DNA from 2 places in the Chelatococcus sp. YT9 genome. Region 2 is predicted to be linked to the other one. Evidence: predicted binding sites of a transcription regulator. Region 2 holds the regulator's gene; the other holds the start of a gene.
What was found. The regulator PhoB, encoded in region 2, activates phosphate uptake and scavenging genes when phosphate is short. The targets are predictions, from matches to a motif close to TGTCATNNANCTGTCAT.

Region 1 (7,491 bases), 820 kb from region 2:
CGAGGAAGCGGCGAAGCTCCGGTGCGAGCTCCGGAGCCGACGGATTGGCGAGACGCGCGAGATGATGCACGAGATCCTGCGCGAAGACCCGCATCATATAGGCACACAGCATCTGCGCGGAGAGCGACCACCGCAGCGGGTGGTCCTTCTCATAGGTCAGGAAGGTCTTGGTGCCGAAGGTGCCGTTGCCGTCGAGGCCCGTGTTGCGCATGAGATAACAGCTCTGCGCGAGCGCCGCGACATCCGGCTGGCGGCCCTGCGCCAGGGCCTGCTGCGCCGTGTTGAAGAAGCGGCCGCTGCGGTTCGAGCGGCACCAGATCAGCGTGCCGGGCGTGGCGCGGCCTTCATAGAGCTTGGGGAGCTCCCGTCCGGTGGTCTCGAAATCCTCGACGGACATGTCGCCTTCGACAAGCGCGCCCATCATGTCCCAGGCGCGGCCGATGATCCGGCCCGTGCGCCCTTCCTTCGAGGGCGCGAAGGAATAGACCGGGAAGGAAAAGCGCCACCCTCCGATGTCGATACGGTAGTTGGCAACCCCGCGGCCGGTTGCATCGATATCGAAGCGACGGCACTGAATGGACCATTTTTGCCGAACGGCCTGGCTCATCAGCGCGCGGGAAGCGCTCAACCGTGACGGCTGGAATGCTGCCAGCTTCTCTGGCCGCATGATCCGCGCAGGGTTGCGCATCAAGCTTGCGATGTCGAACGCCGGATCAGCCGGGCGTGTGTCTAGAGCCATCATTCGGCAGCCATTCCCATCAAGCGTGAATTGGCGCGCTCGGCCGCCGCCACGGCAGCACGCGCGCATTTGTCTTTGTCGAAACCAGCCGTCGGGCCGGACACCGAAATGGCGCCGATGCAATGGCCGCGGCTGTCGAACACCGGGCTTGCCACAGCCGAGACCGTGCGTGGCCCGGAAAGAACCGAAACGGAGTAACCCTGCTCCCGCACCTCCCGCATCACTTCATCGGGGGGGAGGTCCACGCCGAGTTCGGCAAGATGCGCCAGCATTTCGGGCTGCGCATAGGCGGCAAGCGCCCGCCCGAGCGCGGTTCGCGCCAGTTCGAGGCGCTTTCCCACGCGGAGGTCGGAGCGCAGAATGCCTTTGGATTCAACACGTTGAACGATGACGGCCTCGCCATCCTCGAGCACGGCAAGCGAAGCTGTTTCTCCGGTCTCAACGACGATCTGCTGCAGAACGTCCGCGAGCCGTGTCCCCAGACTTGCCTGGTCGAGCGCCCGGTTGGCATAGGGCACGATCCGCAGCGACAACCGGTACGTGCCCTCCTCCGTCGCCTCGATCCAGCCCGCTTCGATCAAGGTCACCAGACGCTGATAGACCGCGCCGCGCGCCTCGCCTGTGGCGCGACAGAAATCGACGAGCCGCAAGGGACGATCGGACCGGCCGGCTGCGTCGAGCACAGCGAGTGTCTTCAGCACTGTGGAGAGGGAACGAACCGCCATGGGTGATCTATACAACGTCCAGTGCGTCTTCTAATAGAAGACACGTGCTTTACATAGAATTATATCAGCGCAGAATTTGATCCAGGTCAAGAACGACATCGCCAACTGACGGATCTCTAATCGATAGCGACACCCCAGCCTGGCGATGGGGACAGCCCTATGGAGCTTACGAAAGAGCCTGAACGACTTATATTGTAAGATAACCGCAAAAATATAATTCGAGCAACGAAGCATTCATTAATCTATTGGGGAACTTATTCCTCGAATACGCTTCTCATAAATATCGTAATCGAGAATATATTCATATTAATACATTGAAACAATTAGAAACACATTGAACTTTAAGAAATTTATCGTCACGATAGACGCGGCGCCGGCTTCACGCGAGATGGCCGCTATCAGACGTGGTTACGAGCCGATGCAAAAAAATTTCCGTGAGCCTATCCCAAAAACGAGCACCGCCGCGAAGCGGTTGGACGCGATACGGGCGCTTTGGATCTGGGAGGAGCAGGATGGGACCACGCGTTGAACGCCGGCCGCTAAATCCTTGAAATACTGGCGCTCCCTAGGGGACTCGAACCCCTGTTTTCGCCGTGAGAGGGCGACGTCCTAGACCGCTAGACGAAGGGAGCGTTCAGTGAAGGTCCCTATATAGGGCATCAGCGGACTATTCAAGGGGCTGCGAGCCGAGAAGCGTCACAAAGATTTCGCAATGTGCAAGCCGCGAGGCTCCACAGCCGCTTTCCGTTGTGTCACACTGCTGTCGTCAATGCTCTTAGAGAGAGGAGATAGTCCGATGTCTTTGCAGGCCCATATCATGGAGCTCAAGAGGCGGCATCAGGCCCTCGAGGAGGAGATACAATCGACACTCGCGAGTCCGTCGACCGCCAGCACTCTCAAGGTGGCCGAGCTCAAACGCAAGAAGCTCCAGCTCAAGGATGAGCTAGAGCAATTGCAGCATGGCATGGCGTCGAAGTCTGTACATTAGAGCGGCGGGCACTCAGAAGGAATTGGAGACGCCGCGCTGTCTCTTTGAATGAACATCGGCTTCAACCGAGACGCAGCAATGCACCTTCGGTTCGATGCTCCAGCGTCGCTTCCGAGCCGTTGCATCCAGCGCCGCAACTTCGGCGTTGACGGGATGATGGCTCGACCAGAGGAGGCCTCCCCCTCCTCCATAGTTTGGGCACCGGACACACCAGCCGGTGCTCTTTTATTGTGAGGCGCACGCAGCGCCCCTACCTTCCCAACCGGCCACGGCTCGTACGCCCACAGCTCCAGCTTCAGGAAACGGGAGGCCGTTCCCCGCCCTTGTGCGAACAAAATCGCGGTGGAGCGCTCGGAAAGACGTCGGCATGCTGCCGCCCCCGTTTTCCCTTGGGCTACTTCTCTTTTTGAGGCGCGCCCTCGGGCACGTCGGCGATTTCTCTGACCACGCGCGTTTGCGCCTGAGGCAGCGGCGTCGAGCCATCAATATCCCGCAGAAACATGGTCACCTGCGGGATGGACCCATGATCCGGCAGATCCACATGGCCGCCGCCTGGAAACGACACCAGCCGCTTGGGTCCTGGCGCAAGATTGAAGAGCGCGACGCCCTGCGCGTAGGGAATGATGTGGTCCTTGAGCCCGTGAAGGATAAGGAGCGGCGCGCGCACCTTGCCGATCAACTCATCCGACCGGAACGGGTCACGCATGAGAAGGTTGACCGGCGCCCAAGGATAACGCGCCGCGCCGACCTCGGCTGTCGAGGTATAGGGGGCCTCCAGAACAACCCCCTTCAGAGGGACTTCCGCCGCAAGGCCCACGGCGACCCCGGTGCCGAGCGATTCGCCATAGGCGACGAGGCGCTCCGCGCCGAACCGTTCAGCAGCGGCCTTGTAGGCCGCGCGCGCATCGGATCGCAGCCCCTCCTCCGAGGGACTGCCTGTGGAGCCGCCATAGCCGCGGTAGCTGACGATGAATAGTCCTTCGCCGTCCTCGCTCAACGCTTTGTAGCGGTCGAGCCGGCCCGGGCGCGCGAGATTGCCACTCTGCCCATGGAAATAGAGAAGGACAGGCTTGCCCTCCTGTGGTGGCAAAACCCAGGCGACCAGGGTTTCGCCGTCCTCGGTGCGGATGGTCGTCTCTGTCAGGCCGGAGATACCCGCAACCGCCGGATCTGTCCGCGTCGCATCAAGCGGAAAAAGATAATGCCGCTGCTGGCTGTAGAGAGCGCCGACCGCCGCAAGATACGCAAAGGCGATCGCGCCTACCACCAGCACGAGAAGGCGTCGCCAATTGCGGCGGACGCGGGGTGGCGCTTCTGGCGGGCGCGGCGGCAACCCGGGAAAAGTGCCCTCCGGCGGTGCAGGAGGAAGACCGGGAGGCGGCGAAGGCGGCAGCACCGGTGGATGCTTAGCGTCCGACAGGTCGATCTCCCTTTGTCTCGATGATCGGCCCATCAATGCCAAGCCGGTAACATTGCACCGGGCGCGATCATGGATACAGCGTGCGGCAAGTCACAGCGACTTGAGGATATTCTCCACCATCTTCTTGGCATCACCAAACAGCATCATGGTGTTGTCCTTGAAGAACAGCTCGTTCTCCACGCCCGCGTAGCCGGAACCCATGCCGCGCTTGATGAAGAGGACCGTCTTGGCCTTCTCGACATCAAGGATCGGCATGCCGAAGATCGGGGAGGCCGGATCGGTCTTGGCAGCTGGATTGGTCACGTCATTCGCGCCGATGACGAAGGCGACGTCGGCCTGCGCGAATTCCGAGTTGATGTCTTCCAGCTCGAAGACCTCGTCATAGGGCACGTTGGCCTCGGCCAGGAGCACGTTCATATGGCCGGGCATGCGACCCGCGACCGGATGAATCGCGTATTTGACCTCGACACCCTCTTCCTTGAGCTTGTCGGCCATTTCGCGCAGCGCGTGCTGGGCCTGGGCGACGGCCATGCCATAGCCGGGCACAATGATGACCTTTGCGGCATTCTTCATCAGGAAGGCAGCGTCATCGGCTGAACCCTGCTTGACAGGTCGCGTCTCCACGGCGCCGCCGCCGGCCGCCGCGCTGTCGCCACCGAAGCCGCCCAGAATGACCGAGATGAAAGAGCGGTTCATGCCCTTACACATGATGTAGGACAGGATCGCGCCGGAAGAGCCGACGAGGGCGCCGGTGATGATCAGCGCCAGATTGCCGAGCGTGAAGCCGATCCCGGCGGCCGCCCATCCCGAATAGGAGTTGAGCATCGACACGACGACCGGCATGTCAGCGCCGCCAATGGGGATGATCAGCGTGACGCCGAGCACGAACGAGACCAGCGCGATCAGCCAGAAGACCACATGGCTCTCGGTGGCGACAAACACGGCAATCAGGACAACGAGGAGCACGCCGAGCGCGATATTGAGCAAATGGCGCTGCGGCAGCAGGATCGGCTTGCCGGACATACGGCCGTCAAGCTTCAGGAAGGCGATGACCGAACCTGTGAATGTAATCGCGCCGATCGCCACGCCAAGCGACATCTCGACGAGGCTGCCACCATGGATGGTCCCGACGGCACCAAGGCCGAAAGCCTCCGGCGCATAGAGCGCACCGGCGGCGACGAACACCGCGGCGAGGCCGACTCCCGAGTGGAAAGCCGCGACGAGCTGCGGCATCGCGGTCATCGGCACGCGCTTGGCAATGACGGCGCCGATGCCGCCACCGATGGCCATGCCCAGAATGATGATCAGCCAGCTCAGCACATCCGCCGGCGGATGGAACACGATGGTCGTGAGGATCGCGATCCCCATGCCGATCATGCCGTAAAGATTGCCCTGGCGAGATGTTGCCGGCGATGACAGGCCGCGCAAGGCCAGAATGAAGAGGACGCCGGCGACGAGATAAAGCAGCGCAGACAGATTGGCGGCCATGTCCCTCAGCCCTTCTTCTTGTACATGGCGAGCATGCGCTGGGTCACCAGGAAGCCACCAAAGATATTGATGGAAGCGAGGATCAGGGCGATGAAGCCGAAGACCTTCGCCCACCAGGGCCCGGCGCCCAGGTCAGGAGCCGCGGAAACGCCGACGGCGAGCAGAGCCCCCACCACGATCACCGACGAGATGGCGTTGGTGACCGACATCAGCGGTGTATGCAGCGCAGGGGTGACCGACCACACCACGTAGTAGCCCACGAAGACCGCGAGCACGAAGATCGCCAGGCGGAAGACCGTCGGGTCGACCGCTCCGCCCGTGGCCACATGGGCCACATTGCCCACCATGTCAGCGGCATAATCGGCATAGGTCTGCGCCGCCTCAGCCGCCTGCCGGGCCGCGTCAGCTGCCGCACGGGCGCGTTCGAGCGCTTCCTCCGGCGTAAGATTGGCCATCGCTCGCACTCCCTCGTTGATACCGGTGTGGTTCTGGGGTCAGGGAAATCGGGAAGAAGGTCGGTCCGTTGTCTTCAGGCTTTCGCCAGGAAGGCTGGATGAACGATGGCGCCGTCCCGCGTCAGGGCTGTCGCCTTGACGAGTTCGTCGTCCCAGTTCACGGCCAGAGCCTTCGATGCTTTGTCGATCAGGGTCTCGACAAAGGCATAGAGGTTCTTGGCATAGAGGCTCGATGCCGTCGCGGCGAGGCGGCCGGGCACATTGAGATGCCCGACGATCTTCACGCCGTTGGCCGTCACGACCACTTCGCCGGGAACCGCGCCCTCGACATTGCCGCCGCGCTCGACTGCCAGGTCGACGATCACCGAACCCGGCCGCATCGAAGCCACCATGGCGGCCGTGATCAGCTTCGGCGCGGGGCGACCGGGGATCAACGCCGTCGTGATGACGATGTCCTGCTTGGAGATATGGCTCGCGGTGAGTTCGGCCTGCTTGGCCTGATATTCGGCGGACATCTGCTTCGCATAGCCGCCGGCCGTCTCGGCCGCCTTGAACTCCTCGTCCTCGACGGCGATGAACTTGGCGCCAAGCGAGGCCACCTGCTCCTTGGCTGCGGGACGCACGTCGGTCGCGGAAACGACCGCGCCCAGGCGCCGCGCGGTTGCGATGGCTTGAAGGCCGGCGACCCCCGCGCCCATGACGAAGGCGCGCGCCGCAGGAACGGTGCCGGCGGCCGTCATCATCATCGGCAAGGCGCGTCCATATTCAGCGGCCGCGTCGATGACCGCGCGGTAGCCCGCGAGATTGGCCTGCGACGACAGAACGTCCATTACCTGCGCGCGGGTGATGCGCGGCATGAATTCCATGGAGAAGGCCGAAATGCCGGCATCCGCCCAGCTCTTCACGGCAGCATCGTCACCGTAGGGATCGAGCACCGCGATCACGAGAGCGCCACGCTTGATCAGCGGCAGCTCGGTTGCGCTCGGCCGCCGGACTTTGAGCACCACATCGGCGCCGCTCAACGTCTCTGCGGGTGTTGGCGCAATACGCGCTCCGGCGTCCGAATAATCGGCATCGGTCACGCCGGAACGCAGCCCCGCACCGGTCTGCACGACCACCTCGGCCCCGAGGGCCAGAAACTTCTTTACCGTCTCGGGCGTCGCGGCGACGCGCCCTTCATTCTGCTCGGTCTCGGCGGGGACGGCGATCAGCATCGTTGAACCACTCCAGAACGACGGTAACAGCGTGGGCGGCGGGAGATGGATTGGCGGCGATCAACAGCAAGCTGACCGTCTCCCCCGGAGGAACACAAAAGACGCGTCACGACGTGTAGCCGACGGCTACTCTTGGCGATCCATCCGCGCCGTGCAGCATTCCCACACGCAGCGGAGATCGGGCCCTATCGATCGATCAGCGCGTTGCCAATCAGAGGAGGAAGATCGCCATCAGGATGAGGATGGCGCAGACCGCGATGGTTCCCCATTTCGCTCCGACGACGAAGCCTTGATAGGTGCGCTCGTGCTCACCGTAATCCATCGCCGGTGGCGCATGGTGAGCTTTGGCTTCGGCGGCTTGGGCCATGGTGTTCCCTCAGGCTGCTGTCACGTTTCCTGGATGGGGCTTTACCCCATGCCAAAGCGCCTTGCAACGCCTTAGCGCCATTCGGAAATTGCAGG
Region 2 (7,491 bases):
GAACAGCCGCAACAGCAACCGCTCGCTCTGCAACGCCGGATCGATCAATTCGTGATCTTCGGTCGTGTCGGCGAGAAGCTTGGCTTCCATCCAGCCATCGTCCTCGAACGCCTCGGTGAGCCCCACATCATGCCCATCCGGTGCATCACCGGGATGAAGATCGGCCTGTCGCTGGCGGTCGGACGAGGAGGGCAGGAACTGCACCATCAGCCCGCCGGCTCGGTAGCGCATGCCTGAGCCTTCCTCGTCGCTGGTGAAGGCTTCGCCGACGGCGAGCCGCACCCGGGTGGGGATCTGCTCCGACTGGAGGAAATACTGGTGCGCGGCTGCCTCGAGGTCGTCGCCCTCGAGGGCGACCACACCCTGATAGCGCGACATCTCGGACCCCTGGTCGACGGTGAGTGCAAGATGCCCGTTGCCGAGCAGGTCACCGGTTGCCAGGGTCCCTGTCTCGGCCAGACCTGCTAGACGCTCGGCGTCGAAACGCGCGCAGGCCCGCAGCCGGTCCGGCGCGTCGAAATCGACGACTAACATGTCGATGACGCCGTCGGTGCGCGTCTGCAACTGAAAGCGGCCATCGAACTTCAGGGCAGAGCCGAGAAGAGCCGTCAACGCGGTCGCCTCGCCGAGAACGCGAGCCACGGCCGGCGGATAGGCGTGGCGACGCAGAATGGTATCGAGCGCCGGGCCGAGCTTGACCACCCGGCCTCGCACGTCGAGACCCTCGACGGCGAAAGGCAGAACCCGGTCATCCGCGGTTTGAGCACTCACATCAGCCATTATTGAACGGCTCCCATACACCAGGCCAGGATGCCCTTCTGGGCATGCAGGCGGTTTTCTGCCTCATCGAACACAACGGATTGGGGACCATCCATGACTTCGTCGGTCACCTCCTCGCCGCGATGGGCGGGAAGGCAATGCATGAAGATGGCGCCTTCGTTGGCTGCAGCCATAAGTTTGGTGTTGACCTGGTAAGGCTGCAAGAGGTTGTGGCGGAACGTTTCATCCTCATCACCCATCGACACCCAGCAATCGGTGATGATGGCGTCGGCTCCCTTAACCGCAGCGAAGGGGTCGTCCGTCAGCATGATCTCGGCACCCTCGCGCTTGGCCCGCGCGATGAGATCAGCCCGCGGCGCGAGTTCAGGAGGCGTCGCGATATTAATGCTGAAATCGAGCCGGGATGCAGCTTCCACCCACGACGCGAGGACGTTGTTGGCGTCCCCCGTCCAGGCGACGGTGCGCCCCTTGATGGGGCCCTGGTGCTCCTCGAAGGTCAGGAGGTCGGCCATCACCTGGCATGGATGCGACAGCTTCGTGAGCCCGTTTATGACCGGGACCTCGGCGAATTCGGCGAGCTCCAGCATGGCGTCGTGATCCAGGATGCGGATCATGATCGCATCGACATAGCGTGACAGCACGCGTGCCGTGTCGGCGATCGTCTCGCCGCGGCCGAGCTGCATTTCCGCGCCCGTCAGCATCAGAGGCTCGCCGCCAAGCTCACGCATGGCCACGTCGAAGGACACGCGGGTGCGGGTCGACGGCTTGTCGAAAACCATCGCCAGCACCTTCCCGTCGAGGGGGCGGGTCGTCTGGGGCTGGCCCTTGCGGCGCGCCGCCTTCAGGGACGTGCTCGCCGCGAGAACCCGACGCAGCTGATCTCCGGAAAAGTCCGCAAGATCGAGAAAATGCCGAGGCGCGGAGCTGGAGATGATCTTTGGTGCATTCGTCGAGGAGGTCGTCATGGCGCCAACTCCGGTTGGCCTGCATCGGCCTTGGCGTGAGCCTCCGACACAGCCTTGGCGGCGGCTTCGATGCGCGCCAGGGCTTCCGAAATCTCAGCGTCCGTGATCGTCAGGGGCGGGATCAGCCGAACGACATTGCTGCCTGCCGCCACCACCAACGCTTTCTCCGCGCGGGCCGCATTGACAAAGTCGCCGTTCGGCGGCGTGAGCTTCAGGCCGAGCAGCAGACCCTCGCCGCGGATCTCGGTGATGACGTCGGGATAGCGGTCCTTGAGCTCCGCGAGGCGTTGCTTGAACAGCAGGCTCTTGCGGCGTACCTCTTCCAGGAACCCATCCGCGAGTATGACATCGAGAACGGCATTGCCGACGGCCATCGCGAGCGGATTGCCCCCGAAGGTCGTTCCGTGTGTGCCGGCCGTCATGCCCTTTCCGGCCTCGGCCGTCGCGAGGCATGCGCCCATGGGAAAGCCGCCGCCGATGCCCTTGGCGACAGCCATGATGTCGGGCGTGACGCCGGACCACTCGTGGGCAAACAGCTTGCCGGTGCGGCCAACGCCCGTCTGGACCTCGTCCAGGATCAGCAGCAGGCCTTTGTCGTCGCATATCTGGCGCAGACGCTTGAGATCGGCGGTAGGCACCGACCGAACGCCGCCTTCTCCTTGGATCGGCTCGATCAGGATCGCGGCGGTTTCATCGGTGATCGCCGCCTCGAGGGCCTTGAAATCGCCAAATGGTACTTGGTCGAAGCCTTCGACCTTCGGGCCGAAGCCCTCCAGATATTTGGCCTGGCCACCGGCGGCGATGGTCGCGAGTGTCCGACCGTGGAAAGCGCCTTCGAAGGTAATGATGCGGAACCGCTCGGGATGGCCGCTCACCGCGTGATATTTCCGCGCCATCTTGATGGCGCATTCCAGGGCCTCCGCACCGGAGTTTGTGAAGAAGACCGTGTCGGCGAAGGTCGCGTCGACGAGCCGCTGCGCGAGCCTTTCACCGCCGGGGATGCGATAGAGGTTCGACGTGTGCCAAACCTTGGACGCCTGCTCAGTCAAGGCTTCCACGAGATGCGGATGGGCGTGGCCGAGTGCGTTCACGGCGATGCCCGCGCCGAGGTCGAGATATCGTTCGCCTTGTCGCGTCATCAGCCATACGCCCTCTCCCTTTTCGAATTCGATGTCGGGACGCGCATAAGTCGGCAGCAACGGCGAAATCACGATTTCAACCTCCGCAAGAGGAAAGTTTCCAAAAGAACCATGGGCAGACATCACCGATATCGGGCCCGTGTCTCGGAAAATCAAAGTGCCGCCCACGGAGGGGCGGCACTCCATCAATTCTAAAGGTCATGTTTTCCATGTCAATTCAAAGACTGTGATACCTCTCATCAACGTCCGAGCCGCCGCGGACGGGCTGGCCGGATCGGATGGGAAAGGATCTCTGCGCGCCACCTGCAGGATTTGATATGTGCCGGAACCGAAGACGCTTTTCCCCTTGACTCTCGGACGAGGTTCTTGGGGAAAACGGCGGGTGTGGCAGGGGGACTCTTGCCCCCGAGTCGGGGCATATTGTAGTTTCGCCTTCAACGACTACGACATCTCGTGTAGCGGAACTTATCATTCGCGTTCGTTGTCACCATGCAACGGGGTTGGGCTCGTGTGGAGCTGGCCGCGAAAGATAAGGGATTCCATGCACTGCAACTGCTGACGGAGAAGGCGATGACCGACCCGAGCCAATCTTGGAGCGATGAGCGTGTAGAGCTCTTGCGCAAGCTCTGGTCTGATGGCCTCAGCGCCAGTCAGATCGCCGCCGAACTCGGCGGTATCACCCGCAATGCGGTGATCGGCAAGGTGCACCGCCTCGGCCTGTCAGGCCGCGCCAAGAGCACCGCCAATTCCGCTCCCCGTCCCCGCAAACCGGCCCGGCAGCCGGGTGCTGCCGCGCCGGCTCCCGCCGCTTCCGCGCCAGGCCCCGTGCGCACTAGTGCCGCGCTGGCTCCTCAGCCCGTCGCCGAAGCGGCTCCCGTGCTCGTTCGCCTGCCTCAGCCCCGCGAGGAAGTGGTGATCCCTATGTCTGAGAGGGTCACCATCATGGAACTCCGTGAATCCATGTGCCGGTGGCCCATGGGTGATCCAACGACGCCGGAATTCCGCTTCTGCGGCGCCCGGTCCGAGCTGGGTATGCCCTATTGCTCGCACCATTCGCGCATTGCCTATCAGCCCGTCGCCGATCGCAGGCGGGATCGTAAGCGGGCCTGAGGTCTTCGGCTGCCCGGTGACGCGGATAGCTGGCAAACATTCGAGCCCTTGAAAGGCCGCTGCGATGTGATCGCGGCGGCCTTTCTCATTGGGTCGACAGGTATCGATCCGCCAGTTCAGCCAGCCTTCGCGAAGGTCTCGTCAAAGGAATAGCCGGCGCCACGCACCGTGCGGATCGGATCAGGTCGGCGCATGCGGTTGATCGCCTTGCGGAGGCGCCCGACATGCACGTCGACGGTCCGCTCGTCGATGTAGACGTCGTGGCCCCACACCCGGTCGAGCAACTGCTCCCGGGTGAAGACACGGCCCGGGCTCTGCATCAGGAACTCGAGCAGCTTGAATTCCGTCGGCCCGAGATGGAGCTCCCGGCCGCCGCGCTTGACCCGGTGGGTCTCGCGATCGAGTTCGATATCGCCGGCAATGAGTTGCGCCGCAACCTGACCCGGCTTGGCGCGCCGCAGCAGGGCCCGCACGCGCGCCAGGAGTTCCGGCACGGAGAAGGGCTTGACGATATAGTCGTCGGCGCCGGTCGCGAGACCACGCACACGCTCGGTCTCCTCGCCGCGCGCCGTCAACATGATGATCGGCAGCCGCTCGGTCTCCTCGCGCGCGCGGATGCGGCGGCACAGCTCGATGCCGGAGAGCCCTGGCAGCATCCAGTCCAGCAATACGAGGTCCGGCACCGCTTCGCGCAGCCGTATCTCCGCTTCGTCGCCACGGGCGACGCTGTCGACTGTATAGCCCTCGGCCTCGAGGTTATAACGGAGGAGCAGCGTGAGCGGCTCCTCATCCTCGACGATCAGAATACGTGGTCCCATCGAAAGTCCTATGGTTCCACTGTTGTCCTGGCCCCCCGGTTCACAGGATCAGTGGGATCAGTTGCTAGGATCGGTTGGCGCCTTGGTGAAGCTGGAGGTATCCCCCTTCGGGCGGTCGGCAGCCAATGTGACGCCTGTCGCCAGATAATGGACCGTCTCGGCGATGTTGGTGGTGTGATCGCCGATACGCTCGATGTTCTTGGCGAGGAACAGAAGGTGCGTGCAGAACGTGATGTTGCGCGGATCTTCCATCATATAGGTGAGCAACTCGCGGAAGATCGACGTGTACAGCGCATCGATGCGATCATCGCGCTGCCAAACGTCAAGGGCTTGCGCGTCATCTCGCTGCACATAGGCATCGAGCACGTCCTTGAGCTGCTCCTGCACGAGATCGCTCATGTGTTGTACGCCGATCACGAGCTTCTGAGGCTGTGTTTCGCCGCTGATGGCGACGACACGTTTGCTCGTGTTCTTGGCAAGGTCCCCGATGCGCTCGAGATCGGCGGCCACGCGAATGACCGAGATCAGTTCGCGCAGGTCGACCGCCATGGGCTGGCGTCGCGCGATGGTGAGCACGGCGAGTTCTTCGATGTCACGCTGCAACCCGTCGAGGCGGGCATCAGCGGAGATGACGGACTGGGCGAGAGTGCTGTCGCGCTTGACCAGCGCCAGCGTGGAGTCCGTGAGCATCTTCTCGGCGACGCCCCCCATCTCGACGATCCGGGTCCGCAGTTCGTCGAGATCCTCGTCGAAGGATGAGACGATATGTTCAGGCATTGCCTCAGGTCCCCTAGCTTTGGCCATCAGGATCAGCCAAACCGGCCGGTGATGTAGTCCTGCGTACGCTTGTCTTGCGGTGCGGTGAAGATCTTCGAGGTATCGTCGAACTCGATGAGGTCGCCGAGATACATGAAGGCCGTATACTGAGAGACGCGCGCCGCCTGCTGCATGCTGTGCGTCACGATGGCGATAGTATAGTCGCGCTTGAGCTCGTCGATCAGCTCCTCAATCTTGGCCGTCGAGATCGGATCGAGCGCAGAGCACGGCTCGTCGAGCAGGATGACTTCCGGCTTCACCGCGACGGTGCGGGCGATGCACAGGCGCTGCTGCTGGCCGCCGGATAGGCTGAGCCCGCTGGCGTCGAGCTTATCCTTCACCTCTTCCCAAAGCGCGGCCCGGCGGAGCGCCGATTCCACGCGGTCGTTGAGCTCGCTCTTGGGGAGGTTCTCGTAGAGGCGCACCCCGAAGGCGATATTGTCATAGATCGACATCGGAAACGGCGTAGGCTTCTGGAAGACCATGCCCACCTTGGCGCGCAGGAGGTTCAGATCCTGCTTGGGCGAGAGGACATTCTCGCCGTCCAGAAGCACTTCGCCCTCGGCACGCTGTTTCGGATAGAGGTCGTACATCCGGTTCAGGACGCGCAGCAGTGTTGACTTGCCGCAGCCGGACGGGCCGATGAACGCGGTGACGATGTTCTCGTAGAGGGGCAGGTTGATGCCCTTCAGCGCAAGCGAGTCACCATAAAAGAACTTGAGGTTCTTGACCGAGACCTTCTCGGATTGGGGCTTTTCCGTAGCAGTGGTCATCTTTGTTTCCCCGGCGAAGAGAGCGTCCGTGCCGTGATGCTGAGGGCGAGAACAGCGAAGGTGATGATGAGGGCGCCGACCCAGGCAAGTGCCTGCCAGTCCTTGTAGGGGCTCAGGGCGAACTGGAAGATGACCGAGGGAAGGCTGGCCATCGGACCGTTGAGATCCGTGCTCCAGAACTGGTTGTTGAGAGCCGTGAAGAGAAGCGGCGCGGTCTCGCCGCTGATACGCGCCACGGCGAGCAGCACGCCCGTCACCATGCCGGCCTTGGCGGCACGATAGGCGATCTTGCGGATCACCACGTGGCGGGGCAGGCCAAGCGCGGATGCCGCTTCACGAAGCTGGTTGGGCACGAGGTTGAGCATGTCTTCCGTGGTGCGCACGACGACCGGAACCACGATGATGCCAAGCGCCACGCCGCCGGCCCAGGCAGAGAAGTGGCCCATGCGTGCCACCATGATCTCATAGACGAAGAGGCCGATAACGATGGAGGGCGCGCTGAGCAGGATGTCGTTGATGAAGCGTATCACCATCGACAATTTTCCATAGCGTCCGTACTCGGCCATGTAGGTACCGGCGAGGATGCCGAGCGGCGTGCCGAAGAGCGTACCAAGGAAGGTCATGATCAAGCTGCCGACTATGGCGTTGATCAGACCGCCCTGGCTGCCCGGCGGTGGCGTGTTCTCCGTAAACACCGCGACGGACAGGCCGCCGAAGCCTTCCCACAGGAGCGTGCCGAGGATCAGTACCAGCCAGCCGAGGCCGATGGCTGCGGCGGCGATGCACAGGCCCATGGCGATCGTGCTCGCGCGCTTGCGCTTTGCATAGGCGGCGGGGTTTTTCGCAACGTCCATGACAATCAACCCCCGGTGCGCTTCTCGATCCGCATCAGCATCAGGCGCGCTGCCGCGAGAACGAAGAAGGTGATGACGAAGAGGATGAGACCGAGAGCGACGAGGGAGGACGTGTAAACGTCACCCACCGCCTCGGTGAATTCGTTCGCGATCGTCGCGGAGATCGTCGTACCGGGCTGGAGGATCGAGGCTGAGATCCGATGGGCATTGCCGATCACGAAGGTGACCGCCATCGT

Region 1: KIO76_RS05255 (YdcH family protein) is a predicted target of PhoB. The motif match lies at 2,215-2,231, and genes of this name have one in related genera.

What each region holds. Positions count from the first base shown of each region.
Region 1 is NZ_JAHBRW010000001.1:1,148,476-1,155,966, forward strand. It holds gene KIO76_RS05240 (hypothetical protein) at 1-742, opposite strand, end outside; gene KIO76_RS05245 (IclR family transcriptional regulator) at 739-1,464, opposite strand; tRNA gene KIO76_RS05250 (tRNA-Glu) at 2,021-2,096, opposite strand; gene KIO76_RS05255 (YdcH family protein) at 2,261-2,452, shown strand; gene KIO76_RS05260 (alpha/beta hydrolase) at 2,847-3,725, opposite strand; gene KIO76_RS05265 (NAD(P)(+) transhydrogenase (Re/Si-specific) subunit beta) at 3,963-5,360, opposite strand; gene KIO76_RS05270 (proton-translocating transhydrogenase family protein) at 5,366-5,815, opposite strand; gene KIO76_RS05275 (Re/Si-specific NAD(P)(+) transhydrogenase subunit alpha) at 5,890-7,029, opposite strand; gene KIO76_RS05280 (aa3-type cytochrome c oxidase subunit IV) at 7,241-7,396, opposite strand.
Region 2 is NZ_JAHBRW010000001.1:1,964,529-1,972,019, forward strand. It holds gene KIO76_RS08830 (Hsp33 family molecular chaperone) at 1-780, opposite strand, end outside; gene argF (ornithine carbamoyltransferase) at 780-1,745, opposite strand; gene KIO76_RS08840 (aspartate aminotransferase family protein) at 1,742-3,007, opposite strand; gene KIO76_RS08845 (GcrA family cell cycle regulator) at 3,455-3,994, shown strand; gene phoB (phosphate regulon transcriptional regulator PhoB) at 4,111-4,812, opposite strand; gene phoU (phosphate signaling complex protein PhoU) at 4,870-5,589, opposite strand; gene pstB (phosphate ABC transporter ATP-binding protein PstB) at 5,622-6,401, opposite strand; gene pstA (phosphate ABC transporter permease PstA) at 6,398-7,255, opposite strand; gene pstC (phosphate ABC transporter permease subunit PstC) at 7,261-7,491, opposite strand, start outside.